2 regions of the Polymorphospora sp. A560 genome follow, and region 2 is predicted to be linked to the other one. Evidence: predicted binding sites of a transcription regulator. Region 2 holds the regulator's gene; the other holds the start of a gene.

Region 1 (14,344 bases), 740 kb from region 2:
CTGCACGGCGGCGTAGCCGGCGACCGCGACGCCGGCCAGCACCCAGCCGAGCACCGGCGGCATGTTGCGGTTGGCGATCGCCACCAGGACGCTGTCGCGCACCGACACGTTGTTGCCGCCCTTGATCAGCAACAGCACGATGCCCTGGAACGCCAGGAAGCCGGCCAGCGTCACCACGAACGACGGAATGCCGATCTTGGCGACCAGGAGCCCGAGCACCAGGCCGATCAGCACCCCGGTGCCGAGGGCCGCGAGCAGTGCCACGTACCAGGGCAGGCCCTGCTCGGTGACGAGCACCGCGAGCACGGCGGCGCAGACCCCGCTGGCGAAGCCGGCGGACAGGTCGATCTCGCCGAGCAGCAGGACGAAGACCAGCCCCATCGCGATCAGGGTGACCGCGGCGCCCTGGGTGAACAGGTTGGCGAAGTTGCCGGCCGACAGGAACGAGGGGCGCATGATCGAGAAGACCACGCAGAGCACGACCAGACCGAGTACGGCCGGCAGCGCCCCGATGTCGCCGCCGCGTACCCGGGCCAGGTAGCCCCGGACGTGGTCGCCGAGGGTCGGAGCGGGCGCCGGTGCCGACTCCTTCTGCACCGCAGCCGTCGTGGTGGTCATCGGTCCGCTCCCGTGCTGGTGGTCTTGCCGAGGTCGGCGGTGCTCTCCGTGCGACCGGCCGTGATGAGTTCGACCACCTGGGCGTGTGTCACGTCGGTGGTCCGTACCTGGGCGACCATCTGCCCGAGATAGAGCGCCGCGATGCGGTCGGAGACGGCGAAGACGTCGTTCATGTTGTGCGAGATGAGCACGACGGCCAGGCCGTTGTCGGCGAGCCGGCGGACCAGTTCGAGCACCTGCGCGGTCTGCGCGACGCCGAGCGCGGCGGTCGGCTCGTCGAGGATGACCAGCTTGCTGTTCCACAGCACGGCCTTGGCGATCGCCACCGTCTGCCGCTGCCCGCCGGACAGGCTGGAGACGTGCTGGCGCAGGGACTGCACCGTACGCACCGACAGCCCGGCGAGCGTGTCGGCGGCCATCTGCTCCATGGTCGCCTCGTCGAGCACCAGCCCGCTGCGCTTCTCCCGGCCGAGGAACATGTTCTGCACGATGTCGAGGTTGTCGCAGAGCGCGAGGTCCTGGTAGACGACCTCGATGCCCAGGCCGGCGGCGTCCCGGGGGCTGTTGATGCTGACCGGCGCGCCCTCGAAGAAGAACTCGCCCGCGTCGGTGGGATGGATGCCGCTGATGCACTTGACGAGGGTGGACTTGCCGGCGCCGTTGTCGCCGACGAGGGCCGTCACCTCGCCGGGCTGGACGGCGAAGGCGACGTCGCGCAGGACCTGTACGGGACCGAAGCTCTTGTCGATCCCGCGTAGCTCCAACAGGGGTGTCGCGGACACGGATGGTCTCCTTCTGAAGTGTCCGGTCGGGCGGTGTCCGGCAGGCCGCCGCCCGGCACCGGCGGGCGTGGGTACGCCCGCCGGTGGCTGCCGGGCGGCGGCCTGACGACCTTGGCGGGGACTAGCTGATGCCGACCTCGGCGCACCGGGCGGCGAACTCGCCGGCGCACAGTTCGGCCTGGGTGACGTAGCCGTCGTCGACGACGTCCTTGACGTTCTCCTTGAAGATCGCCTTCGGGGTGAGCAGCACCGACGGGACGTCCCGGCCGCTCTCCGGGTCCTTGACCGTCGTCTCGACGTTGCTGGTCTCGCCCTTGGCCAGGGCGATGGCCAGTTCGGCGGCGGCGTCCGCCTCCTGCTTGATCGCCTTGTAGACGGTCATGCACTGGTCGCCGGCGAGGATGTTCTGGAGCCCTTGCACGGTGGCGTCCTGGCCGGTGACCGGGACCTTGCCGTTGAGGTTGTTCTTCTTCAGCACCGAGATGACCGCGTTGCCGAGGCCGTCGTTGGCGGCGAGCACGCCGTCGATCTTGCCGCCGGTCGAGGTCAGCATCTGTTCGAAGATCGTGCCGGCCTGGGTGTTGTTCCACTCCGGGACGGACTGGTCCGGGCCCTTGGTGTATTCCTTCGAGTCGTACTTGGGGTCGAGGACCGAGTCGTAGCCGTTCTTGAACAGGGTCGCGTTGTTGTCGGTGGGGGAGCCGTTGAGTTCGGCCACCACCGGGTTCTGGGCGCCCTTGTCGGCGAGGCACTTCACCAGGCCCTCGCCCTGCTGCTTGCCGACCACCTCGTTGTCGAAGCTCACGTAGTACTGCGCGGAGCCGCCCAGGGTCAGCCGGTCGTAGTCGATCGTCGCGACGCCCTGCGACTTGGCCTTGTCCAGCACCGCCTTGCCGGTCCCGGAGTCGAGGTTGACGATCATCAGCACGGTCGCGCCGTTGGTGATCATCTGGTCGGCGATGGTCTGGAAGGCGGCCTTGTCGCCCTGGGCGTTCTGGATGTCGTGCGCGATTCCGGCCGCGTCGAACGCCGCCGCCAGGAACTTGCGGTCCGCGGTCTCCCAGCGGGCCGAGGAGGCGCTGTCCGGCAGGATCACGCCGATCTTCGGCGTCGCGCCGCCGGGGCCGGTGTCTTCGCCGTCGCCGCACGCGGCGACCCCGCCGACGGTCAGCAGGCCCACGGCGGTCAGGGAGAGGATCCCTCTGCGCATTGCACGGGTCCTTTCGGAGGGTGAGCCCCGGACGAGGGGCAGGGTGGGGTTCGGACCGGGGGTGCGAAACCGGTCATAATGTTTTGTTGTGTCCGGCAACGTATTAGGTGCGGCGTGGGTCACACAAGAGTGCCGAGGCGGCGAGTTTGTTGTCGGCGATAACAATTCAGCAACGTCACCGAATTCGGCGGTCGCGGTCCTGGTCAGGCGGTTGCGATGGCGGCGAGGGTCGCGTCGGTCAGGCTGATCAGGTCACCCGGGGCGATCTCGATCTGCAGGCCCCGCCGGCCGCCGGAGACGAACACCGTCGACCACCGCGGCGCCGAGACGTCCAACACGATCGGTAGCCGGGTCCGCTGGCCGAGCGGGGAGATGCCGCCGGTGACGTAGCCGGTCGCGCGCTCGGCGGCCGCCGGCTCGGCCATCGCGCCCCGCTTGCCGTCGGCCGCGGCCGCCAGCGCCTTGAGGTCCAGCGAGCCGGTCACCGGCACCACGCCGACGGTGAGCCGGCCGTCCACAGTGGCCACCAGGGTCTTGAACACCCGCTCCGGCGCCACCCCGAGTGCCGCGGCGGCGGCCAGGCCGTACGACGGCGCGGCCGGATCGACCCGGTAGGGGTGCGCGGTGAACGGCACCTTCCGTCTGGCCAGCAGTGCCGTCGCCGGGGTGCCCTTGCCCGCCATGGTCGCGACCCTACCGCCGCCCCGGCCGGTCGGCAGCGCAACGCCCGAGGGCCGGCTTCACCCCACTGTCGACGGCCGGCTCAGGCGACCGGCCGGCACAGGACGACGGTCGGTGCGCCGGCGACCCGGGTCAGCACGAGGGAGGTCGCCGCCGGGCCGGCGAGGCGCAGGTCACGGCGCAGCCGTTCCGGGTCGAGGGCGGAGCCCCGCTTGAGGATCTCGACCCGCCCGACGCCCCGGTCACGCAGCAGCGCCCGCAGTTTCTTGAGCGAGAACGGCAGCACGTCGGTGATCTCGAAGCAGCGGCCGTACGGCGTGACCCGGCCCTGGTCGGTGTAGACGTAGGCGATCGACGGGTCGGCGAGCACGCCGTCCACGGTGGCGGCGAACTCGGCCACCAGGTGGGCGCGCACCACGGCGCCGTCCGGGTCGTGGAGGTGGCCGCGCGGGGCACCGACCGGCGCGGCGATGTCGCCCGGCCCGGTGAGTTCGGTCACGGCGGGAACCGGGGACGCGCCGGCCGGTGCGGTGCGCAGCAGGGTGGCCCGGCGCGGCGTCGCCGCGAGCGGTCCACACCAGAACGCCGCCTCGACCACCTCACGATCGACGCTGACCCACTCGGCCTCGGCGCCCTCGGGTACGAGCGCGTGGTCGACGCCGGGGGCGACCTTGACCACGGTTGCCGGGACCCGGCGGGTCAGTTCGGCGACGAAGTCCCACGGCGGGGAGTAGGCGGTCGGGTCGAAGACCCGCCGGCCGGTGCCGGAGCGGCGGGCCGGGTCGCAGAACACGGCGTCGACGGTCGACACGTCGAACCGGGTGGCGTCGCCGCACGTGACGGTGAACCGGTCGGCCACGCCGGCGGCCACCGCGTTCGCGGCGGCCATCGCCGCGGTCAGCGGGTCGGCCTCGACGCCGTACACCCGGATGCCGGCCCGGGCGGCGGCGATCGCGTCGGCGCCGAGGCCGCACCCGAGGTCGGCCAGGGTCCGTACGCCGGCGGCGGCCAGCCGCGCGGCCCGCCGGTCGGCGACCACGGCGCGGGTGGCCTGCTCCAGGCCGGCCCGGGTGAAGAACATCCCGGCGGCGACCGGGCCGAACTTGGCGGCGGCCCGCCGCCGCAGGTCGGTCTGGGTGAGCGCGGCGGCGGCGAGGTCGGCGGGTACGCCCCGGGTCCGCAGCGCGGCGGCGGCGGCCAGCGGGTCGCCGCCGGGCAGTCCGGCGGCCGCGGCGAGCGCGGTCTCCCCGGTCGGGGTACGCAGGGCGTCGAGCACGGCGAGTTCCACCGGCCCATTGTGTCGGGCCGGTCGGCGCCGGTGCCGGCTACGTCATCCGGCGGGTCGGGTTGGCACTCTCCTTGACGGAGTGCTAGCGGCGGCCTAATCTGCGATTAGCACTCTCGACAAGAGTGTGCCAGCGATCCGGCCCCGGCCGGTGGCTGGACAACGCCAGGCGGACCGGCACCCGCGACGACGGACCGCCCGGTGGCATGAGGCAGATTGACGCCGGTTGGGCGATCGACCGGCTACGAAACCAGATACCCCAGGAGGGTATGCCCGTGACTACCGCGACCAAGGTTGCGATCAAGCCGCTCGAGGACCGGATCCTGGTCCAGGCGAACGAGGCTGAGACCACCACCGCTTCCGGCCTCGTGATCCCCGACACCGCCAAGGAAAAGCCGCAGGAGGGCACCGTCCTCGCCGTCGGCCCCGGCCGCATCGACGAGAAGGGCAACCGGATCCCGGTTGACGTCCAGGTCGGTGACACCGTCGTCTACTCGAAGTACGGCGGCACCGAGATCAAGTACGCCGGCGAGGAGTACCTGGTGCTCTCCGCCCGCGACGTCCTCGCGGTCATCGAGAAGTAACCAACTGATCCGTGACGCAGCCCCGGACCGGCTCGCCGGGCCGGGGCTGCGTCGCTTCGAGAGGAACATAGATGGCGAAGATCCTGAGCTTCTCGGACGACGCCCGACACCTGCTCGAACACGGTGTCAACACCCTCGCGGACACGGTCCGGGTCACCCTCGGTCCGCGCGGGCGCAACGTCGTCCTGGACAAGAAATTCGGCGCTCCCACGATCACCAACGACGGTGTCACCATCGCCAAGGAGATCGAGCTCACCAACCCGTACGAGAACCTCGGCGCGCAGCTCGTCAAGGAGGTGGCGACGAAGACCAACGACGTCGCCGGTGACGGGACCACCACCGCGACCGTGCTCGCCCAGGCGATGGTGCGCGAGGGCCTGCGCAACGTGGCGGCCGGCGCCAACCCCTCCGGCCTCAAGCGGGGCATCGAGGCCGCGGTCGAGAAGATCTCCGCGGCGCTGCTCGAGAAGGCCGTCGAGGTCGACAGCCGGGCCGCGATCGCCCACGTGGCGACCATCTCGGCGCAGGACGCCACGATCGGTGACCTGATCGCCGAGGCGATGGAGAAGGTCGGCCGCGACGGTGTCATCACCGTCGAGGAAGGCTCCACCCTGGCCACCGAGCTGGAGGTCACCGAGGGCCTGCAGTTCGACAAGGGCTTCATCTCTCCGCACTTCGTCACCGACTCCGAGGCGCAGGAGGCGGTGCTCGACGACCCGTACATCCTGATCACCACGCAGAAGATCTCCGCGATCGAGGAGCTGCTGCCGCTGCTGGAGAAGGTCCTCCAGACCAGCAAGCCGCTGCTGATCATCGCCGAGGACGTCGACGGCCAGGCGCTGTCGACCCTGGTGGTCAACTCGATCCGCAAGACCGTCAAGGTCACCGCGGTGAAGGCACCCGGGTTCGGCGACCGCCGCAAGGCGATGCTCCAGGACATGGCGATCCTCACCGGTGCCGAACTGGTCGCGCCCGAGCTCGGCTACAAGCTCGACGCGGTCGGCCTGGAGTCGCTGGGCACCGCCCGGCGGGTCGTGGTCGACAAGGACAACACCACCGTCGTCGACGGTGGCGGACGGCCGAACGAGGTCGCCGACCGGGTCGCCCAGATCCGCAAGGAGATCGAGGCCTCCGACTCCGACTGGGACAAGGAGAAGCTGTCCGAGCGGCTGGCGAAGCTGTCCGGCGGCATCGCGGTCATCAAGGCCGGCGCGGCCACCGAGGTCGAGATGAAGGAGCGCAAGCACCGCATCGAAGACGCGATCGCCGCCACCCGCGCCGCCGTCGAGGAGGGCACCGTACCCGGTGGTGGCGCCGCGCTGGCGCAGATCACCTCGGTGCTCGACGGCGACCTCGGCCTCACCGGCGACGAGAAGGTCGGTGTCAGCATCGTCCGCAAGGCGCTGGTCGAGCCGCTGCGCTGGATCGCCCAGAACGCCGGCTTCGACGGCTACGTCGTCGTGCAGAAGGTCGCCGAGAGCAGCTGGGGCACCGGCCTCAACGCCGCCAGCGGCGAGTACGTCGACCTGGCCAAGGCCGGCATCATCGACCCGGTGAAGGTGACCCGCAACGCGGTCGCCAACGCCGCCTCGATCGCCGCGCTGCTGCTCACCACGGAGAGCCTGGTCGTGGAGAAGCCGGCCGAGCCGGAGCCGGCCGCGGGCGGCCACGGCCACTCGCACGGCCACGGACACGGCCACCAGCACGGCCCGGGCTTCTGAGTCCGGCGTCGACGCACGCGGATCGGGGCGCCCACCGTACGGTGGGCGCCCCGATTCCGTCAGACGGTCAGTGCGCGGCGGCGGGTACGGCCGCCGGGCGCTGGGCCGGCACCGTCGACCGGTGCGGGCGGCCCAGGCGGGCCTCCAGGCGGGCGATGTCGACCCGGGACAGCCGGCGGTCGGCGGCGTCCTCCCAGCCGACGGCGAGCAGCCGCAGCCGCTCAGCCTCGCTGAAACCACCCCACACGCCGTACGGCTCGCGTACGGCCAGCGCGTGCGCGGCACACTCGGCCCGCACCGGGCAGCTCCCACACACGGACTTGGCCTTGGCCTCGCGCCGGTTGCGTGACGATCCCCGCTCGCCGTCGGGGTGGAAGAACTGGGCGCTGTCGCGCCCACGGCAGGCACCGAGCCGCTGCCACTCCCACAGGTCGACGATGGGTCCGGGCAGTCTGTTCACGTTCGACATCAGCACCCCTCCTCCCGCGCGGCCCCGCGGTCAGCTCACCTCGACGATCTGGCGGTCGGTCCGGGCGACGGGCCGCGCAGGCGCACCGGATCCCGACCTGTCGATGGCGATACCCCGCTTGCGCGAACCTCACACGTCCCTGATCGATTCGTTGCCGGAGGCGTGTCGATTCGTTGTCGGTAGGGAAGTGGATGGGCCGGTGAAGTGTCCGGAACTTTCCCTTTCCTAAGCCGTTAAAGCACGTAATGATCACATGCTTCCGTGGTCTTCTCCTTGAGGAAAGGGGGATCACTGTGCGTACCGTCCTCGTGTGCGTCCGGACGCCGATCGCCGCCCGCAACGTGGCGTCCGCCGCCGCCCGGCTCGGGATGTCCGCCGCCGTCCGCACCGCGGTTTCCGAACCCGAGGTGCTGCTCCGGCTCGCCGAGGGCCCGGCGGAGGTGGTGCTCGCCGACACCGCGCTGACCCGCCCGGACAGTGCCGGGTTCACCCGCCGGGTGCTGGCCCGCGCACCCGGCGCCGTACTGGTGCTCTTCGGGCCGGAGGACCCGCGGGTCGCCGCCGCCGCGATCGCCGCCGGTGCCCGCGGCCTGATCCAGGGCGGCGACCACGACCTGGTCAGCGTGGTCGCCAAGGCGTTGCTGCTGCTCTGTGTGCCCGGCCGGGCCGGGGTCGGACTGGGCGCCGGGCGAGGTACGGCCGGTAGCGGGGTGTCCGGGACGGGTGGATCGGCGCGGCTCGCCGACCGGTCCGGGGTGCCGCCGCTACCCGGCCAGCCCACGATGGTGCCCGCCCAGCGCGGCGACGAGGGGCACGACGGTTTCTATCCGCCGCAGGCCGACCCACGGGCCGGAAACAGCCCCGACGGCCGCTATGCCGGCCCGCCGACCCGGCGCGACACCGGCCCGCCGGCCATGGCCGCGCCGGCCGGCCCGCCCGGGCGGCGGATCACGCTCACCGAACGCGAACTGCAGGTGCTGCGGGGGATGTCCGACGGCAAGAGCAACGCGGAGATCGGACGCGAACTCTTCGTCTCGGAGGACACCGTCAAGACCCACGCCCGCCGGCTCTTCCGCAAGCTCGGCGCCCGGGACCGGGCGCACGCCGTGGCGGCCGGCTTCCGGGCGGGCCTGGTGGCCTGACCCGGGCCCGGGCGACGGGGCGGTACGGTGCCGGCGCACGGGGGCCGGCACCGGCCGGCGGCACCGGGGCGCCGGTCAGTCCCCGGTGGCCTCGTCGTCCTCGACGTCGTCGGTGCCCTCGGTCAGGGTGTCGTGCACCCCGTCGGCGTAGCCACGGGCGTAGTCCCAGGTCACGTAGTGGTCGGGATCGGGGTCGAAGGCCGGCTCGTGCACCCGTGTGCGCCCGGAGTCGAGCAGGTGTCGCAGGTTGCCGCGCAGCAGGTCCCAGTCGAAGTAGTGCGGCTCCCGGCAGTCCTCGCACTCGATGACCAGTCCGCGCACCCCGATCGGGCTCAGCAACGCCTGGTAGATCTCCAGGTCGGCGATGTCCTCCAGCACGTCCTGCCGCTCGACCTCGGTCAGCGGGTCGTGCGGGTTGTCCTGCTCGGGATCGTCGAGCCCCGCTGCCGGATCGGCGGGGTCGCCGTTGAACGGGTCGATCGGCTCGTCGTGCACCCCTCCACCGTAGTGGTAGGCGTGGCCGCCGCGCCCGCCCCGCCGTACGGTCGGGGCGTCCGACCACCCCGGGTCGCCGGGCGCGGGCCTGCCACCGGCACATGGGTACGATGAAGCGACGCGCCGCTGAGGGGACAAATCGTGGATATTTCGCCCGTGAACGATCATGCGTCGGACCGGGTCGACGCCAGCTCGACGGGTCCGGCACCCGAGCGGATCGTGCCGCTCGGTCTGACGTTCGACGACGTACTTCTGCAACCCGGCGAGTCCGACATCGTGCCGAGCCGGGTCAACACGATCACCCGGCTCACCCGCAACGTCGAGATCGCCATTCCACTCGCGTCCAGCGCGATGGACACCGTGACCGAGGCCCGGATGGCGATCGCCATGGCCCGGCAGGGCGGCATCGGGGTCCTGCACCGCAACCTCTCGGTGGAGGACCAGGCGCTCCAGGTTGACCTCGTCAAGCGGTCCGAGGCCGGCATGATCACCAACCCGGTGACCGCCAGCCCCGACGACACCCTGCGTGACGTCGACGCGCTCTGCGGGCGCTACCGGATCTCCGGCGTGCCGGTGGTCGACGCCGAGGGCATCCTGGTCGGCATCGTCACCAACCGCGACATGCGCTTCGAGACCGACACCAGCATCCCGGTCCGCCAGGTGATGACGCCGATGCCGCTGGTCACCGCCGAGGTCGGGGTCTCCAAGGACCAGGCCCTGGCCCTGCTGCGCCAGCACAAGGTGGAGAAGCTTCCGCTGGTCGACCGGGCCGGGCGGCTGCGTGGGCTGATCACCGTCAAGGACTTCACCAAGAGCGAGCAGTTCCCCAACGCGACCAAGGACAGCGCCGGCCGGCTGCGGGTCGCCGCCGCCGTCGGGGTGGGCGACGACGCGTACAAGCGGGCCCGGGCCCTGATCGACGCCGGTGTCGACGTGGTGATCGTCGACACCGCGCACGGCCACCAGCGCGCCGTGCTCGACATGGTGCGGCTGCTGAAGAAGGAGACCGCGGTCGACGTGGTCGGCGGCAACGTCGGCACGTACGCCGGGGCGAAGGCACTGGTCGACGCCGGTGCCGACGGCGTCAAGGTCGGCGTCGGCCCCGGGGCCATCTGCACCACCCGGATCGTGGCCGGGGTCGGCGTACCCCAGATCACCGCGATCATGGAGGCGGCCCGCGCCTGCCGGCCGGCCGGCGTACCGGTCATCGGCGACGGCGGTATCCAGTACTCCGGCGACATCGCCAAGGCGCTGGTCGCCGGCGCCGACTCGGTCATGCTCGGCAGCCTGCTCGCCGGCTGCGAGGAGAGCCCCGGCGAGCTGCTGTTCATCAACGGCAAGCAGTTCAAGTCCTACCGGGGGATGGGCTCGCTCGGCGCGATGCAGTCCCGCGGCCAGGCCCGCTCCTACTCCAAGGACCGCTACTTCCAGCACGACGTGCTCAGCGACGAGAAGCTGGTCCCCGAGGGCGTCGAGGGGCGGGTGCCCTACCGCGGCCCGCTGGCCGCGGTGGCCCACCAACTCGTCGGCGGCCTGCGCCTGGCCATGGGCTACGTCGGCGCCGAGGGCATCCGCGACCTGCACGAGCGGGGCCAGCTCGTCCGGATCACCGCGGCCGGGCTCAAGGAGAGCCACCCGCACGACATCCAGATGACCGTCGAAGCCCCCAATTACCACACCCGATAGGAGCCTCCTGTGCGTGACGTGGTCGAAATCGGGTCGGGTAAGACCGCGCAGCGCGGCTACCACCTGGACGACATCGCGATCGTGCCGAGCCGACGTACCCGCGACGTCGACGACGTCTCGACCGCCTGGCAGCTCGACGCCTATCCGTTCCGGATCCCGTGCGTGGCGCACCCGTCCGACGCGACCATGAGCCCCGCCTCGGCGGTCGCGCTCGGCCAGCTCGGCGGCCTCGGCGTGCTCAACGTCGAGGGGCTGTGGACCCGCTACGAGGACCCGGAGAAGGTGCTCGAGGAGCTGTCGACCCTCGACGAGGACGCGCCGGCCACCAAGCGGTTGCAGGAGGCGTACGCCGAACCGATCCGGCCCGACCTCATCGCCGAGCGGGTCCGGCAGATGCGCGAGGGCGGCAGCACCGTCGCCGTACGGGTGTCGCCGCAGCACACCCTCGCCCTCGCCCCGGTCATCCTCGACGCCGGCGTCGACATCCTCGTCATCCAGGGCACCATCGTCTCCGCCGAGCACGTCTCGACCACCGACGAGCCGCTCAACCTCAAGGAGTTCATCGCCGACCTCGACCTGCCGGTCGTGGTCGGCGGCTGCACCGACTACAAGACGGCACTGCACCTGATGCGCACCGGCGCGGCCGGCGTGATCGTCGGTGTTGGCGCTGACGAGTGGTCGACGACCGACACCGTGCTCGGCATCCGGGTGCCGATGGCGACCGCGATCGCCGACGCGGCCGCCGCCCGGCGCGACTACCTGGACGAGACCGGCGGGCGCTACGTCCACCTCATCGCCGACGGTGACGTCCAGACCTCGGGCGACATCGCGAAGGCGCTCGGCTGCGGCGCCGACGCCGTCATGCTCGGCGAGCCGCTGGCGATGTGCGACGAGGCGCCGGCCTCCGGCGCCTGGTGGCACTCGGCGGCGAGCCACCCGCAGCTCCCACGTGGGGCGTTCGGGGTCGCCGGGGAGTCGCTCGGCTCGATGGAGAAGCTGCTCTACGGCCCGTCCGACGACCCGGACGGCCAGCTCAACCTCTTCGGCGGTCTGCGCCGCGCGATGGCCAAGTGCGGCTACCGCGACCTGAAGGAGTTCCAGAAGGTCGGACTGGTCATCGATCGATGAAGATCAGAACCGCTCGGGCGGTGGGCGCCGCCGCGCTGGTGGCGGTGCTCGCCACCAGCGGGTGCACGGGCCTGCCCGGCGTCGGTGAGACACCGGTCACCTTCGAGGCCGGCGCCGACGGCATCGGCGACCCCTACTTCCCGACGTACGGCAACGGCGGCTACGACGTGCTCAGCTACGGCCTGAAGCTGCGCTACGACCCGGCCGGCGACCAGCTCGGCGGCACCGCCACCATCACCGCCACCGCGACGGCCAACCTGTCCCGGTTCAACCTCGACCTGGTCGGGCTCACCGTCTCCGAGGTCACCGTCGACGGGACGACGGCCCGGCACGCCCGCGAGGGCGACGAACTGGTGATCACGCCGGAGTCCGGACTGCACCGCGACTCCCGGTTCGTGGTCGAGGTCGACTACAGCGGCACCCCGGTGACGGTGCGCAGCCCCGACCTGGGCGAGGGCGGCTTCATCAACACCGACGACGGGGCGATCGCGCTCGGTCAGCCCGAGTCGGCCAGCACCTGGTTCCCGGTCAACGACCACCCGCTCGACAAGGCGACGTACGACATCGAGATCACGGTCCCGGAGGGGCTGAGCGCCCTCAGCAACGGAGTGCCGGGCGGCACGTCGACCGCAGACGGCTGGACCACCTGGAAGTGGGCGGAGCGCGCGCCGATGGCGAGCTACCTGACCACCCTGGTCATCGGCGACTACCGGGTGAACAGCGGCACCCACGCCGGCAAGCCGATCGTCACCGCGGTCGCGGCGGAGCTGCCGACGACGTACGCGGACGCGGCGATGGCGCGTACCGGTGAGATCGCCGACTATCTCGCCACCCTCTTCGGCCCCTACCCGTTCGACTCGTACGGCGGGATCGTCGTCGCCGAGAGCCGGATCGGCTACGCCCTGGAGACCCAGTCCCGCCCGGTCTACGGACCGTCGTTCTTCCGCCGCGACACCGGGGAGTGGGTGGTCGCGCACGAGCTGGCCCACCAGTGGTTCGGCGACAGCGTCTCGATCCACCACTGGCGTGACATCTGGCTCAACGAGGGCTTCGCCAGCTATGCCGAGTGGCTGTGGGAGGAACACGACGGCGGCCGCTCCGCGCAGGCCAACTTCGCGGACGAGTACGCCCAGACCGACTGGAGCCAGCCGACCGGCGACCCCGGCCGGTCCGGGATCTTCAGCCGGGCGGTCTACAAGCGTGGGGCGCTGACCGTGCACGCGTTGCGCCGTACGGTGGGCGACGACGCGTTCTTCCGGCTGTTGAAGACCTGGACCGCCGAGAAGCGGGACGGCAACGCCACCACCGCCGAGTTCGTCGCCGTCGCCGAGCGGGTCACCGGCAAGTCACTGCGGCCGTTCTTCGACGACTGGCTCTACGGCACCACCGCACCGCCGCTGCCGTGACCTTGGCCGGCCCGCCGGCACCGCGCGCGAGCTGAGCCGCCGGCCGGTCAGCCCTGCAGCACCAGCGACGGGTTGGCGGCGACGAACTCGTCCTCCCGGCCGGCCCGTAGCTCGGCGAGGTAGCGCCGGCCGATCTCGTCGAGCTGCTCGCCGCGGTAGCCCGAGCCGGTGCCGACCCCGGAGCCGGGCAGGCCGACCAGGGTCAGGTTCTCCGGCCGCAGGTCGCTGAGCGCGAACGCGAAGTCGATCGGCCGCTGGCCGCGGCCGTCGAAGACCAGGGCGTCACCGATCGCGGTCAGCACCTGGCCGACGGCCAGCGGATTGGTGGCCATCGAGCTGGCCAGCACCCCACGCAGCAGCGCTTTGATCAACTGCTGGTGGTGGCGCTGCCGGTCGTACGCGCCGTTCGGCAGGTCGTACCGCTGCCGGGCGTAGTCGAGCGCCTGCCAGCCGTTGAGGTGGCGCAGGCCGGGCTCGTAGACCATCTGCGGCCCGGTGTAGCCGCCCGACCTCGACGCGGTGCGCAGCTTGCCGTCGGGCCGCAGGTGGATCGAGGCGACCCGCTGGTCGATGTGCAGGTCGACGCCGCCGACCGCGTCGACGAGGTTGCGGAAGCCCCGGAAGTTCAGCACCGCGCCCGCGTCGAACTCGTCGATCCCGGTGTAGTCGCTCACCGTACGGGCCAGCAGCTGGAAGCCGCGGGCGACGTCCGGCGTGCCGCCGTCACGCTGCCGGCTGCCGTACACCATCGCGGCATTGATCTTGTTTCGGCCGCCCCGGTAGCCGGAGGCCGGGAAGGCGGGAATGTCCACCAGCAGGTCCCGGGGGAGGGCGACCAGGTGGCCGCTCTTCAGGTCGGCGTCCACCCGCAGGATCATGATCGCGTCGGCGTTCGGCTGCCAGTCCGGCACGCTTTCGCGGGTGTCGATGCCGACCAGCAGGATGTCGAGCGGACCCTTGAGGTCGGCCCCGGGCCGCGGCGTCGGGCTGGCGGTCGGGGTGCCGCCGCCGGCCGCGCTCGCCGGGCCCGACGGTCCGAACAGGTCGGCGGTCGAGATCGGATAGCGCCGTTCCAGATACCCGTCGACGACGACCGCGGCGCCGCCGAGCAGCCCGACCGCCGCGACGATCGCCACG
Region 2 (14,344 bases):
CACCGTCACCCCCTGTTGAGTCGTCGCCAAGCGTACGTCCGGTTGTGCGATATACCGCGTCCGGTGAGCGGTATGGCGCTATCCGGGGAGTCCCGCCGGGCGGCCGGGTGGTGCCTCGCAACCCATTCAGGTCTGTGGAAGCCAGGAAGGCGGACGCTTTTCCCGGAAGGCGGCCACCCCCTCGCGCCCCTCTTCGGACAGGAAATAGCCGGTCGACAGTGCGGAAAGTTCCGCAACCTCATTACGGACGGTAGTCGCCTCGCGGCGCCGGAGCAGCTCTTTCGCACCGGCGAGGGCCCGGGGCGCGCCGCGGACCAGGGCCGCGCAGTACTCGCCGACCACCTCGTCGAGAGTGTCCGCCGGCACCGCCGCGGTCACCAGCCCCACCTCGGCGGCCCGTCGCCCGTCGAAGGTCTCACCGGTCAGGTACAACTCGGCGGCCGCGCGCGGCGCCAGCCGGGGCAGCACGGTCGCCGAGATCACCGCCGGGACCACCCCGATCCGCACCTCGGTGAACGCGAACGTCGCCGTGTCCGCGCAGACCGCGATGTCGGCCGCCGCCACCAGCCCCAGGCCGCCCGCCCGTGCCGCGCCACCGACCCGGGCCACCACCGGCTTCGGGCACTCCCACAACGCCGCCAGCACGTCACCCAGCATTCCGGCCGGGACCGTGCCGCTGGCGTACGCGGCGGCGGTCTCCTTCAGGTCGGCGCCGGAGCAGAAGACCGGGCCGGTGTGCGAGAGCACCACCACCCGGACCGTGTCGTCGGCCACGGCCGCGTCGAGCGCCCGGAGCAGTTCGGTCATCAGCGGGGTGGACAGCGCGTTGCGGTTGGGCGGGCTGTCCAGCGTCAGCATCGTCACCCCGGCCCGGGTGGTGACCCGGACGAGGGCGTCGTCGGCAGTAGGCATGCGGGCACACTAGTCGCATGCCAGGCGAACTTCCCGATGGACAACCCGTGCCCGCCGACGGGTCGCTGCCGCCCGCCGCCCTCGCCGCGGTCGGCCGCCAGGGGTTCGGCGTGTACGTGCACGTCCCCTTCTGCGCCAGCCGGTGCGGCTACTGCGACTTCAACACGTACACGGCGCAGGAACTGGGCGGCGGGGTGCGCCGGGAGACGTACGCCGACAGCGTGCTGGCCGAGCTGGACCTCGCCGCCCGGGTGCTCGGCGACAACCCGCCGCCCCGGGTCGACACCGTCTTCGTCGGCGGCGGCACCCCCACCCTGCTGCCCGCCGACGACCTGGCCCGGATCCTGGAGCGGATCGACGCCACCTGGGGCCTCGCGCCGGACGCCGAGGTCACCACCGAGGCCAACCCGGAGTCGGTGACCCCGGAGTCGCTCAAGACGCTGCGGGCCGCCGGCTACACCCGGATCTCGCTGGGCATGCAGTCGGCCGCCCCCGGCGTGCTCGCGGTGCTCGACCGCCGGCACACCGCCGGCCGGGCCACCGCCGCCGCCGCCGAGGCCCGCGACGCCGGCTTCGACCACGTCAACCTCGACCTGATCTACGGCACGCCGGGGGAGAGCGCCGACGACTTCGCCGCGTCGCTGGCGGCCGTGGTGGCCGCCGGGGTCGACCACGTGAGCGCGTACGCGCTGATCGTGGAGGACGGCACCCGGCTGGCCGCCCGGATGGGGCGCGGCGAGCTGCCGTACCCGTCGGACGACGTGGCGGCCGACCGCTACCTGGCCGCCGAGGCCGCCCTCGGCGCGGCCGGGTTCTCCTGGTACGAGGTGTCGAACTGGGCGACGTCGCCGGACGCCCGCTGCCGGCACAACCTGCTCTACTGGACCGGCGGCGACTGGTGGGGGCTCGGACCGGGGGCGCACAGCCACGTCGGCGGGGTGCGCTGGTGGAACGTCAAGCACCCGTCGGCGTACGCGGCCCGGCTGGCCGGCGGTGCCTCGCCCGGTCAGGGACGCGAGGTGCTTTCCGGCACCGACCGGCACACCGAGGACGTGATGTTGCGGCTCCGGCTGGCGACCGGCCTGCCGCTGCCGGTGCTCGACGACGCCGGACGGGTCGCGGCGCGGCGGGCGCTCGCCGACGGGCTGCTGGACGGGGCCGCGTACGACGCCGGTCGGGCGGTGCTGACCCTGCGTGGCCGGCTGCTGGCCGACGCGGTCGTACGCGACCTCCTGCCCTGAGGACGGCCGGCCTCGTCCTGAGGGTAAGGCCGGCACCGAGCGGACGCGGAGGCCGACGGACCCGACTCGACGACGGGCTGGCACGACGACAGGCCCGGCACGCGTGCCGGGCCTGTCGTGGGAGTGCGGGGTTACTTGATCCAGTTCGGCGACATCGGGTACTTGTAGAGCTGCCCCTCGTTGGCCTTCATACCGCCCAGGATCCCGAAGATGATCTGGATCGCGAAGACGACCACGCTCGGGATGAAGAACAGGCACCAGCTCACGAAGAGCAGCAGGAAGGCGATCCCCGACCAGAGCACCTGGAAGTTGAGCGCGGCCAGCGCGTGCGCGCGCACCGCCGGCGACTGCTGGCCCTTGGCCAGGTATGAGATCAACGGGCCGACGAAGCCCAGCGGGCCGAAGCTGATCAGCGCGCCGACCGCGCCGCCGAAGTGGGCGATCAGCGCCCACGTCTTCTCGTCGCTGTTGGCGTAGCCGGCCGGGGCCGGGCCGCCGCCGTAGTAGCCACCACCCTGGGGCGGGTAGCCACCACCCTGCGGGGGGTAGCCGCCACCCTGGGGCGGGTATCCGCCACCGGGCGGCGGGTAGCCCTGGCCGGGTGGCGGGTAGCCGCCCGCGCCGGAACTGGGCGGCGGGTAGCCGCCCGCGCCGGACGAGGGCGGCGGGTAGCCGCCGGCTCCGGAACCCGGCGGCGGGTAGGCGCCGCCGCCGGAGGCGGGAGCGTCGTACTGCGGGTTGTTCTGCTTCGACAGGTCGGGCGCGCCGTGCTGCTGGCCGCCGGCCGGCGGGAAGCCGGGGGAGGGCGCCTCGCCCGGCACTGAGTAGGACCCGGGCGTCAGAGGAGCCGTGGGGTCCGGCGGAACCGAGCCGGGATTGCCGTCTCCCGGAGGGCGAGGTGGTTCAGTCATGAGGCCACGGTAGGGGGCGGCATCAACCAACGCCACACGACACCCTGGCCACTCCCGGCGGGCCGGGCGCCACTTCTGGACCGGCTCGCCGTTGAGCTGTTGTCACGGCGTGGTGACCCGGTGGCGGACAGGCTGGCCGGCGAACTGTGTTCCGGGGTGGAATTCCGGCCGACTGTCTGGAATACGGCTTTCGTACCTGATATCGATCATCGCCTGGCCAGGGTTGGCGTCGTAGACTGGCACTCATCCCGGTCGAGTGCCAGCATGTCGAGGGTCGGCATGGCGGATGTCATGCGTGCGGCACGGCCCGGCGGTCACCCGCCACGCACCGGGGCCGGCACGACCGGGGGCAGGGAGGTGGAGATGGGACTCGACGACCGCAAGCTCGACGTCCTGCGGGCGATTGTCGAGGACTACGTCGCCACGCAGGAGCCGGTCGGCAGCAAGGCGCTGGTCGAGCGGCACCAGCTCGGCGTCTCGCCGGCGACCGTACGCAACGACATGGCGGTGCTGGAGGAAGAGGGCTACATCCGCCAGCCGCACACCAGTGCCGGCCGGGTGCCGACCGACCGGGGCTACCGGCTCTTCGTCGACCGCCTCTCCCGTGTGAAGCCGCTGACCCCGGCCGAGCGGCGGGCCATCGAGCGGTTCCTGGTCGGCGCGGTCGACCTCGACGACGTCGTGCACCGGACCGTACGGCTGCTCGCCCAGCTCACCCGGCAGGTCGCCGTCGTGCAGTACCCGAGCCTGGCCCGTTCGTCGGTCCGCCACCTGGAGTTGGTGCCGATCTCGACCACCCGGCTGATGCTGGTCATGATCGCCGACACCGGCCGGGTCGAGCAGCGGCTGGTCGAGCTGCCCGGTCCGGTGGCCGCCGACGACGTCACCGACCTGCGCCGCCGGGTCAACGAGAAGCTCTGCGGTGAGAAACTCGCCGACACCCCGCCGCTGGTGCAGGCCCTGGTCGAAGAGGTGCCGCAGACCGTACGTCCGGCGATGACGACGCTGTCGACGGTGCTGCTGGAGACCCTCGTCGAGCGGCACGAGGAGCGCATCGCGCTCGCCGGCACCGCCAACCTGACGCGCGGCGGGCTGCTCGACTTCCAGGGGTCGCTGCGGCCGATCCTCGAGGCGCTTGAAGAGGAGGTCATCCTTCTCAAGCTCATCGGCGAGGTCGAGCCCAGCACCCTGCGGGTCCGGATCGGCGACGAGAACGAGATCGACAACCTGCGGGCCGCCTCCGTGGTCAGCACCGGCTACGGCCCGGGAGCCACCATCGTCGGTGGGCTGGGCGTGCTCGGGCCGACCCGGATGGACTACCCCGGCACCATCGCCACGGTGCGCGCCGTGGCACGCTACGTAGGCGACCTGTTGGCGCAGAACTGAGACCGACGCACGGCGGCGGCGCAGACTCGGGCGGCGCGGCAGCACCAGCGATCAGGCCGGCAAACGCGAGACCGATATGAGGACACCAGACGCAGTGGCCAAGGACTACTACGGGATTCTCGGCGTCAGCCGGGAAGCCTCTGACGACGAGATCAAGCGGGCCTACCGGAAACTGGCCCGCCAATACCATCCGGACGTCAACCCGGACCCCGAAGCGCACGAGAAGTTCAAGGACATCAACGCGGCGTACGAGGTCCTCTCCGACGACCGGAAGCGGCAGATCGTCGACCTCGGTGGCGACCCGCTCGCCCCGGGCGGAGGCGGGGCCGGCGGTGGCGCCGGGGCCGGCCCGTTCGTGGGCTTCCAGGACATCATGGACGCCTTCTTCGGCGCGGCCGGCGGCACCCGCGGCCCGCGGCCGCGCACCCGGCCGGGTGCCGACGCCATCCTGCGGCTCGAACTCGACCTGGTGGAGACCGCCTTCGGCGTCGAGGCGCCGATCACCGTCGACACCGCCGTGCTCTGCACCACGTGCAGCGGCGCCGGCACGGCCGCCGGCACCCACCTCGCCACCTGCGAGGCGTGCGGCGGCCGGGGCGAGGTGCAGTCGGTGCAGCGGACCTTCCTCGGCCAGGTCGTCTCGGCCCGGCCCTGCACGGCCTGCCAGGGCTACGGCACCGTCATCCCGCACCCGTGCGGCACGTGTGCCGGCGAGGGCCGGGTCCGCACCCGCCGGTCGCTCACCGTCAAGATCCCGGCGGGGGTCGAGGACGGCATGCGGATCCGGCTGGCCCAGCAGGGCGAGGTCGGCCCCGGTGGCGGCACGCCCGGCGACCTCTACGTCGAGATCCACGAGCGGGTCCACGACGTCTACTCCCGCAAGGGCGACGACCTGCACTGCCGGGTCACCGTCCCGATGACGGCGGCGGCGCTGGGCACCCGGCTGACCATCAAGACGCTGGACAGCGAGGAGCCGGTCGACGTCAAGGCCGGCACCCAGCCCGGTTCGACGATGCGGCTGCGGGCGCGGGGCGTACCGCACCTGCGGGGCACCGGCCGTGGCGATCTCTACGTGCATCTCGACGTACGGACCCCGACCAAGCTCGACGCCGAGCAGGAGCGGATGCTGCGCGACTTCGCCAAGACCCGGGGCGAGGAGGTGGCCGAACTCAGCAAGCAGGGCGGCTTCTTCTCCCGGATGCGCGACGCCTTCAACGGGCACGGCTGACGGTCGCCGGCCGGCCCGGTCCGGCTAGCCTGTCCCCGTGTCCGCGCCGCTGTTCCTCGTCGAGGCCCTGCCCACCACCGACCGGCACACCCTCGGCGGCCCCGAGGGGCATCACGCGGCGACCGTCCAGCGCCTGCGGGTCGGCGAGCCGCTGCTGCTCGCCGACGGCCGGGGCGGCACCGCGTCCGCCGAGGTCGTCGCCGTCGGCCGGGGCACCCTGGACGTGCGGGTCACCGACCGGCGCCACGTCGACCGTCCCGACCCCCGGCTCACCGTCGTGCAGGGCATCGCGAAGGGCGACCGGGGCGAACTCGCCGTACAGGCGATGACCGAGGTCGGCGTCGACACGATCGTGCCCTGGGCGGCGGCCCGCTCGGTGGTCCGGTGGCGCGACGGGCGTGGCGCCCGGGCCCGGGACCGCTGGGCCGTGACCGCCCGCGAGGCGGCCAAGCAGGCCCGCCGCCCGTGGTTGCCGGCGGTCGCCGGCGATCCCGACGAGTCCACCGCGGTGGTGGCCCGGCGGCTCGCGGCCGGCGCGGCGGCGTATGTGCTGCACGAGGAGGCCACCGAGCGCCTGTCGACCGTCGACCTGCCGGCGACGGGGGAGATCACGCTGGTGGTCGGCCCCGAAGGGGGTATCGACCGGGCCGAGGTCGACACGTTCACCGCCGCCGGGGCGGTGCCGGTACGCCTCGGCGAGGCGGTGCTGCGTACGTCGACGGCCGGTGTCGCCGCCCTCGCGGTCCTGGCCACCCGCCTCGGCCGCTGGTGACGCCGGCCTTTCGCGCGGTGGTGACGGCCGCGGCGCCCGGCGCTCCCGTGGCCGGCGGTGCCGGGATCAGAGCCGGGGAAAGATGCCGGGGTCAGAGCCGGGGAAACACGTGCACCGGCTGGTCGTCGGGGCGTAGGTCGAGCCCGGCCGGGCCGACGATCAGGGGGTCGGGGGTGCCGACCGCGTCGCCCGAGTTCCGCAGTTCGTAGGAACACAAGCATGATCGGGTCGGGGTCGATGCTGGTCACGGGCTCGCAGATGCCTCGGACTGGGCCGGCGGATCCGAAAGTGTAGTAACACGACCTGAGATTCACATCTTGTTCTGCCAGTGGTGATGTGGTTTCTTCGTAGTCATGTATCTGCGGTTCACCTCGCGGACCAACGCCGACGGCAGCGTGGTGCGCTACGTCGCGTTGGCACACAACCGGCGCGTGGACGGCAAGATCAAGCCTGATGTGCTTATGAATCTGGGCCGCGTCGACCGGGTCGACGTCGAAGGGCTGCGCCGGCTCGCCGCGTCGATCGACAAGCACTTCGGCGAAGACGGCGCGGGTGCGGAAGCGGGCCTGGCGGCCGGAGCGGGACCTCTCGACGTCGTCGACGCACGGTCGATCGGGTCGACATGGCTGCTCGACGGGTTGTGGCGGCGCCTCGACGTCGGCGCGGCGGTGCGGGCGGCTGCGGACGCGCGTAGGTTCACCACGAACATGGAACGGGTGCTGTTCGCGCTGGTCGCCAACCGAGCTGTGGCGCCGATGAGCAAGCTGTCGGCCGCCGAGTGGGCCGGGCAGGACACGGTCATCCCGGGCCTGACCGGTATGGACGACGACCACGCGTACCGGGCGATGGACCTGCTCATCGACGCCGATACCTGCGGCCGGGTGCAGGAGGCGGTGTTCTTCGCCGTGGCCAACCTGTTCAACCTTGAAGTCGACCTGTTGTTCTTCGACACCACCAGCACCTACTTCGAACGCGACACCGAAGACGACGGCGACGATGCGTTTCGCCGGTTCGGGCACTCCAAGGACCACCGCTCGGATCTGCCGCAGATCGTCATCGGCCTGGCCGTGACCAAGGAAGGCATCCCGGTGCGGTGCTGGTGCTGGCCCGGCAACAGCAATGACCAGGCCGTGCTGGCCGAGGTTCGCGACGACATGCGCGACTGGAAGCTCGGACGCGTGATCACCGTGGTCGACCGCGGGTTCTCCAGCGCGGACAACCTGGCCTACCTGCGCCGCGCCGGCGGGCACTACATCGCCGGGATGCGCATGCGTGACGGCAACCCCCTCGTCGAGCGGGTCCTGGCCCGCCAGGGCCGCTACCAGCAGGTCAAGGACAACCTGCGCGTCAAGGAAGTACGCATCGACGGATCCGACGTGCGGTTCGTCATCTGCCACAACCCCGACCAGGCGATGCGTGACAAGCAGCACCGCGACGACGCGATCGCCCGCGTCGAAGCCGAACTCGAACGCATCCGTGACCAGCGCGAACGCGACGCCAGACGACCCGTCGCAGACAAGGCCCGTAAGAAGAACGAGGCGGCGCACGCCCGCGCCGAGTGCGCCCTGCGCGACCACCCGACCCTGGGCCGGTGGCTCGTCCAGCAGCCCAACGGACGACTGAAGGTCAACAAGGCCAAGGTCAAGGCCGAGGAACGCCTCGATGGCAAGTACCTCATCGCCACCTCCGACCCGCACATCAGCGCCGAGGACGTCGCGCTGGGCTACAAGAACCTCCTCGAGGCCGAGCGCGGGTTCCGCGACCTGAAGTCGCAACTGCTGCTGCGGCCGGTGTTCCACCGCCTCGAGCACCGCATCCGCGCCCACGTCCTCATCTGCTGGCTGGCCCTGCTGCTGATCCGCGTCGCCGAACGCGCCACCGGCCAGACCTGGCGAAACATCAACCGGCAACTCGGACGAATCAGCCAGGTCACCCTCGCCGGGCCCGCCGGCACCGTCGTGCAGACCACCCCGCTGAGACCCGAACACAAGGCCATCTACCAGGCACTTTCCGTCCAGCCGCCGGCCCGGGTCACCGCCTTCGACCCCCAGTAGCCAAGATCAGATCCTGGCAAGAGGGCGTAGACACACGCCTCTTGTTCGACGCACGTCAATCTTCGCTGCTCCACATCCAGATTCCGATGATCGTTGAACTACAAACTGCGGAACCCGGGCGTCGGGGTCCTTGTCGGTGTAGTCGAACCGGGCCAGCACGTGCCGCATCGCCTCGAGCCGGGCGCGTTTCTTGTCGTTGCTCTTGACCACGGTCCACGGCGCGTCGGCGGTGTCGGTCCAGAAGAACATCGCCTCCTTCGCCTCGGTGTAGTCGTCCCACCTGTCCAGCGAGGCGAGGTCCATCGGCGACAGCTTCCACTGGCGGACCGGGTCGACCTGCCGGATCGCGAACCGGGTCCGCTGCTCGTTCTGCGACACCGAGAACCAGAACTTGACCAGCCGGAGGCCGGAGCGTACGAGCATCCGCTCGAACTCGGGCGCCTGCCGCAGGAACTCCAGGTATTCGCGGCGGGTGCAGAAGCCCATCACCCGCTCGACGCCGGCCCGGTTGTACCAGGAGCGGTCGAACAGCACGATCTCGCCGGCCGCCGGCAGGTGCCGGATCCAGCGTTGCAGGTACCACTGGCTGCTTTCCCGCTCGTTCGGCTTGTTGAGCGCGACGACCTGTGCCCCGCGGGGGTTGAGGTGTTCCATGAAGCGTTTGATCGTGCCGCCCTTGCCGGCCGCGTCCCGCCCCTCGAAGAGGATCACCAGTCGCTCGCCCGACTCCTTGATCCACTCCTGGAGTTTGAGCAGTTCGATCTGGAGCCGGCGTTTCGCCTGGTCGTACTCCTCCCGGCCGAGCCGGTGGTCGTACGGGTAGTCCTCGCGCCAGGTGTCGACCGGCCGCCCGTCGGCCCGGAGCAGGACCGGGTCGTCGTCGTGGTCCTCCTCGACCCGGTAGTCGGCCAGCACGTCGAGCAGTTCGCCCGTCTCGTCACCCATGGGCTACGGATACCCATTGGCGGGCCGCCCCATCCGTGCCACGGGGCGCCAGTCGGTGCCCGGCGGCCGGGCGGCCGCGACGGCACCGCCGCGGCCGCCGGACCCGACGGGGCCGGAGCATCAGAAGTTGCTCAGCACCGAGATGAACACCTTGTCGATGGTGTCCGGATCACGGGCGTCGTACGCGGCCGCGCGGGACGCCTTCGAGATCTTCTCCAGCACCCCGAGGTCGGACTTGTCGCCGAACGCGATCGAGAAGATCCGTACCGACTGTTCCCGGCCGGTCGCGTCGAGGTCGCGCAGCAACTGGTCGAGGTCGTTGTCGCGCGGGTATTCGTTGCGGCCGTCGGTGAGCACCACCACCGCGTTGATCCGGTCGGTGCTGAAGCGTTCCAGCATGTGGTCGTGCGCGTCCCGGATGGTGCTGTAGAGCCCGGTGCCGCCCTCCGGGCGCAGCGCGCCGATCGCGGAGGTCAGCTTCGCCTTGCTGTCGCCGATGCGGGACAACGGCACCCGTTCGGTGTAGGGCTTCGTCGCGCCGCGGGCCGGTGTCGAGAACGTCCAGAGGGCCACCTCGTCCTCCGGGTGCAGCAGGTCCAGCGCCTGGATCGCGGCCTGCTTGGCCGCCTCCATCTTGGTCTTGCCGGAACCGGTGTGCTCCTCCATCGAACCGGAGACGTCGAGGACCAGCATGACCTGGGCCTTCTTGCGCAGGGTGTCCCAGCCGTCGAGGATCTTCGCCAGGATCTCCGGCCCGGGGGAGCTGATCGTCGACGGGGCGGTGCCGGCGGGCGCGCCCACCGACCGGGCCCGGGCCTCGTCGAGGTGGCCGTCCTTGTCGCGGAAGCCCAGCTCGACGAAGCGGCGCTGCTGATTCTCGTGCTGCAGGTACGACAGGAAGTCGGCGGCCGCCGCCCGCTGGTCGTCGCTGGCCGACGGCAGCGTCACGTACGGGTGGTCGAGCATCAGCATGCCGTCGGCGGGGTGCACCGCGACCAGCGGCACCTGCGGCTTGCGCCCCTTGCCGAACAGTGCCCGGTCACCCAGCGGGTTGCCCTCGTTGTAGAGGTGGACCAGCTGCTCCTGGAGCACCACGGCGCTGACGTACGACATCGCCCGCCCCTGCGCGTCGACCTCGGCGAGGTTGGCGAGGAACTTCATCGACTCGTCGGCGTAGTGCAGCACGCCGCTCTCGACGCTGCGGACGAAGTCCATCACCTTCGGGTCGGTGATGTCGGCGGCGACCAGGTCGCTCGACCGCCCGGTGGCGGCGTAGTAGGTGGTGACGGTGGCGGCCAGGCCGGAGGTGGACAGGTGCGGGTTGTCCTTGCCGAAGGCGAACCGGCCCCACTCGGGGCGCCCCCGGGAACCCCATCCGTCGGGGTCGGAGGACAGGGCGAGCACGTCGGACCAGCCGATCTTCGCGTTGGGCCAGCCGAGCGCCTCGGCCATCGGCTTCGGCATCGCCAGCACCACCGGGCTCTGTGCCACCGGTGGCCGGTCGCCCTCGATGCGTACCGGGTTGTCGGTGGCCGCGCCACGCTGTTCGAGCAGGTCGAGCCAGAGCGACGAACTCGGGCTCCAGACCTGGGGGACCGGGGCGCCGTCGCGCTCCGGGACCCAGCCGCTCGCGATCGCGTCCATCGCCGCGCCCGACGTGGTCTTGTGGACGCTGACCACGGCGCACCGCCCGTCGAAGGTGCGGCCGGCCCGGTTGTAGCTGTCGGCCAGCTCGGCCATCAGGTCGCCCTTCTCCAGCGACGCGTTGACCTCGATCGGGACGCAGTCCCCGCGGGCCGCCCGGTCGCTGCCGGAGCCCTCCGTCCCGTCGGGGCGTAACACCAGGTAGGTGCCGACGACCGCGACCAGACCGACGACGACGGCGACGATCAGGGGAAGCCGGCGGTTGCCGCCGGCGGCGGGGTAGGTCATGGGGGGACCTCCAGATGGCGGGCGGCCGGTCCGGAGGTTCGTCGGGCACGGTGTCCGGGCGGCCGGTACGTGGTGCCGCCCGAGTTTATGCGGATCGTTCAAGGGGCCGGCGGTGCCGGGCATCGCCGGTCGACGATCCGTCGGGCCCGGAGGCCGGTGTGGACCGGGCGTGGCCGTCCCCGTCGGAGGGTCGGCGGTCCGGTGTCCACGCGCAGCGCCGCCCCGTCCGCGTTGGCGGGCGGGGCGGCGCCGGTGGGCGGCGACGCGGCCGGTCGTCGGCTGCGGGGGTCGACCGGCTATAGGCTGGCCGCCGCCGAGGCGATCTGCGCCGCGAAGGTGCTGACCTCGGTGTAGACGCCGGGGTAGTTCGGGCGGGCGCAGCCCCGGCCGTAGCTGACGATGCCGACCTGGATCCAGGCGCCGGCCGCGTCCGGGCGGAACATCGGGCCGCCGGAGTCGCCCTGGCAGGTGTCGATGCCGCCGCCGGTGTAGCCGGCGCAGATCTCCTCGGCCACGACCATGCTCGGGTACGACGTCCGGCAGGTGCTGTCCGGCACGAACGGCACCTGGGCCTTCAGCAGGTAGCGCTGCTGCGGGCCACCCTCGTAGGGCGCGCCCCAGCCGGCGACGGTGAAGGTGCCGTTGTTGTAGGCGGTGGTGGTCGCGATCGGCAGCGTCGCCAGGCCGGTGACCGGGCTCTGCAGCTTGATCAGCGCCCAGTCCTTGCCGACGCCGTTGTAGTTGGGGGCCCGGTAGACGTACGACGACCGCCGGGTGATCCGGCTGGTCGACTGGAGGTCGACGACGCCGAGGGTGGCGGTGATGCTGGTGTTGGCCCCGGTCCGTCCGACACAGTGGGCGGCGGTCAGGACGATCTGCGGGGTGTAGAGCGACCCGCCGCAGCCCATCGACAGCCGCACCATGAAGGGGAACTCGCCCTGGGCGGCGCGGGTGCCGCCGACGACGAGCGGGGTGACGTCACCGGCGGTGGCCGGTGCGGCGGAGGCGGGGACCGCGCCGGCGAAGGTGAACGCGGTCAGGGCGGCGGCGACGGCGCCGACGAGTCTGTGCCAACGAACCATGGAAGTCCTCCCGGCCATGGTGGCGGTGTGCCGGCGGCACCCCGCGGATCAGGTAACCGGGAGCCTACGAATACATATTGACGTTAAGCAATGTGTTGGTTCATCCCGGCTGACTCATAACGCCGGTGTGTCGTCACCGGCTCAGCTGCGTAGGTAGGACGCGCCGTTGAGGTCGACGATCGTGCCCGACGCCCACTCCGCGCCCGGGGAGGCCAGCCAGAACACCGCCTCGGCGATCTCCTCCGGCCGGGCCACCCGGCCGAACGGGCTCTGCGCGCGGATCTCGTCGCCGCGCGGCGGCTTCAGGTGCTCGTTGGTCATGTCGGTCGCCACGAACCCGGGCGCCACCGTGGCCACCGCGATGCCGTACGGGGCGAGGGCCACCGCGAGCGACTGGCCGAGCGCGTTCAGCCCCGCCTTGCTGGCGCCGTACGCCGGCTGCCCCGGCTCGCCGCGGAACGCCCCGCGCGAGGAGACGTTGACGATCCGCCCGCCGCGTTCGCGCATGTGCCGGGCCGCGCACCAGATCGCGTTGGCGGCGCCGACCAGGTTGGTGTCCAGGGTCCGCCGCCACTCGTGCTGCCACTGCTCGTAGCTGGTGTCGAAGATGCCGTGTGGGGTGTAGACACCGGCGTTGTTGACCAGCACGTCGAGCCCGCCGAGCTGTTCCGCCGCGCCGTCGACGGCGGCGCGCACCTGCTCGGGGTCGGCCAGGTCGGCGCGTACGACGATGTGGCCGGCGCCGGGCAGCGACGCGACCAGTTCCCCGGCGAGGTCCGCGGAATCGCGGTGGTGCACGGCGACCCGGTCGCCGTGCTGCGCGAACAGCGTCGCGACCGCCCGTCCGATGCCCCTGGAAGCCCCGGTGACCAGCACCGCCCGTCCCGTCATGCCGAGCATCATGCCGTACGCCGTGCCGCGGCGGCGGGGGCGGCCCGGCGCGCCTACCATGCGGAACGTGAACAACGACTGCCTCTTCTGCCGCATCGTCGCCGGCGACATCCCCGCCACCGTCGTCCGCGAGACCGAACACACCCTCGCCTTCCGCGACATCAACCCGCAGGCGCCGGTACACGTGCTGGTGATCCCCAAGGAGCACTACAGCGACGTGGTCGCCCTCGCCGAGGGCGACCCCACCCTCGCCGCCGAGGTGCTGGCCACGGCCGCCGTCGTGGCCGAGACCGAGGGCCTGCTCACCGGCGGGTTCCGCACCATCTTCAACACCGGCGGGTACGGCGGCCAGGAGGTCTTCCACGTTCACGCGCACCTGCTCGGCGGCACACCGCTGGGCCCGATGGTGGCCCGGTAGGCGCGCGGTGGCGGGCGTGAACCAGCGGCTGGAACGGCTGGTCCGGCGTACCCAGGCGCAGGCGCGGGTGCCGGCGCTCTCGGTGGCGCTGCACCGTGCCGACCGTCCGTTGTGGACCTGCACGGTCGGCGGCACGGGCAACGAGAACCCGCTCGGCCCGGACACCGTCTTCCGGATCGGCTCGGTCACCAAGACGCTGACGGCGGTCCTGGTCATGCAGTGCCGCGACGACGGGCTGCTCGACCTCGACGACCCGATCGGCCGGCACCTCGACGTGCCCGCGCACGGCACGGCGACCGTACGCCGGCTGCTTTCGCACACCGCCGGCCTGCAACGCGAGCCGTACGGCGACATCTGGGACACGCTGCGCTCGCCCGACGTACCCGAGCTGCTGGCCGACCTGGCGCGGATCGACCGGGCGCTGCCCCCGGCCCGCCGTTTCCACTACTCCAACCTCGGCCTGGCGCTGCTCGGGCACGCCGTCGCCCGGCTGCGTGGCGGCACCTGGGCCGAGGTGCTCGCCGACCGGGTGCTGCGGCCGCTGGAGCTGTCGTCGACCACGGTGTATCCCG

Evidence for each region. Region 2 encodes HrcA, which represses chaperone genes, less so after heat shock. Its sites were predicted from a motif close to GGTTNGCACNCTCNNNNNGAGNGTGCNAACC; they were not measured.
Region 1: groES (co-chaperone GroES) is a predicted target of HrcA. The motif match lies at 4,637-4,667, and genes of this name have one in related genera.

Annotation. Positions count from the first base shown of each region.
Region 1 covers NZ_CP122282.1:857,395-871,738, forward strand. The annotation lists gene QCD66_RS04055 (sugar ABC transporter permease) at 1-618, opposite strand, end outside; gene QCD66_RS04060 (ATP-binding cassette domain-containing protein) at 615-1,400, opposite strand; gene QCD66_RS04065 (substrate-binding domain-containing protein) at 1,522-2,610, opposite strand; gene ybaK (Cys-tRNA(Pro) deacylase) at 2,814-3,293, opposite strand; gene QCD66_RS04075 (THUMP-like domain-containing protein) at 3,374-4,579, opposite strand; gene groES (co-chaperone GroES) at 4,846-5,160, shown strand; gene groL (chaperonin GroEL) at 5,232-6,881, shown strand; gene QCD66_RS04090 (WhiB family transcriptional regulator) at 6,949-7,350, opposite strand; gene QCD66_RS04095 (response regulator transcription factor) at 7,644-8,492, shown strand; gene QCD66_RS04100 (DUF5319 domain-containing protein) at 8,568-8,987, opposite strand; gene guaB (IMP dehydrogenase) at 9,144-10,673, shown strand; gene QCD66_RS04110 (GuaB3 family IMP dehydrogenase-related protein) at 10,683-11,801, shown strand; gene QCD66_RS04115 (M1 family metallopeptidase) at 11,798-13,207, shown strand; gene QCD66_RS04120 (LCP family protein) at 13,255-14,344, opposite strand, start outside.
Region 2 covers NZ_CP122282.1:1,598,280-1,612,623, forward strand. The annotation lists gene QCD66_RS07355 (hypothetical protein) at 1-9, opposite strand, end outside; gene QCD66_RS07360 (enoyl-CoA hydratase-related protein) at 127-912, opposite strand; gene hemW (radical SAM family heme chaperone HemW) at 930-2,153, shown strand; gene QCD66_RS07370 (DUF4870 domain-containing protein) at 2,285-3,064, opposite strand; gene hrcA (heat-inducible transcriptional repressor HrcA) at 3,428-4,450, shown strand; gene dnaJ (molecular chaperone DnaJ) at 4,545-5,678, shown strand; gene QCD66_RS07385 (16S rRNA (uracil(1498)-N(3))-methyltransferase) at 5,716-6,450, shown strand; gene QCD66_RS07390 (hypothetical protein) at 6,542-6,667, opposite strand; gene QCD66_RS07395 (IS1634 family transposase) at 6,804-8,504, shown strand; gene ppk2 (polyphosphate kinase 2) at 8,511-9,449, opposite strand; gene QCD66_RS07405 (substrate-binding domain-containing protein) at 9,570-11,381, opposite strand; gene QCD66_RS07410 (serine protease) at 11,678-12,463, opposite strand; gene QCD66_RS07415 (SDR family NAD(P)-dependent oxidoreductase) at 12,605-13,354, opposite strand; gene QCD66_RS07420 (histidine triad nucleotide-binding protein) at 13,422-13,772, shown strand; gene QCD66_RS07425 (serine hydrolase domain-containing protein) at 13,780-14,344, shown strand, end outside.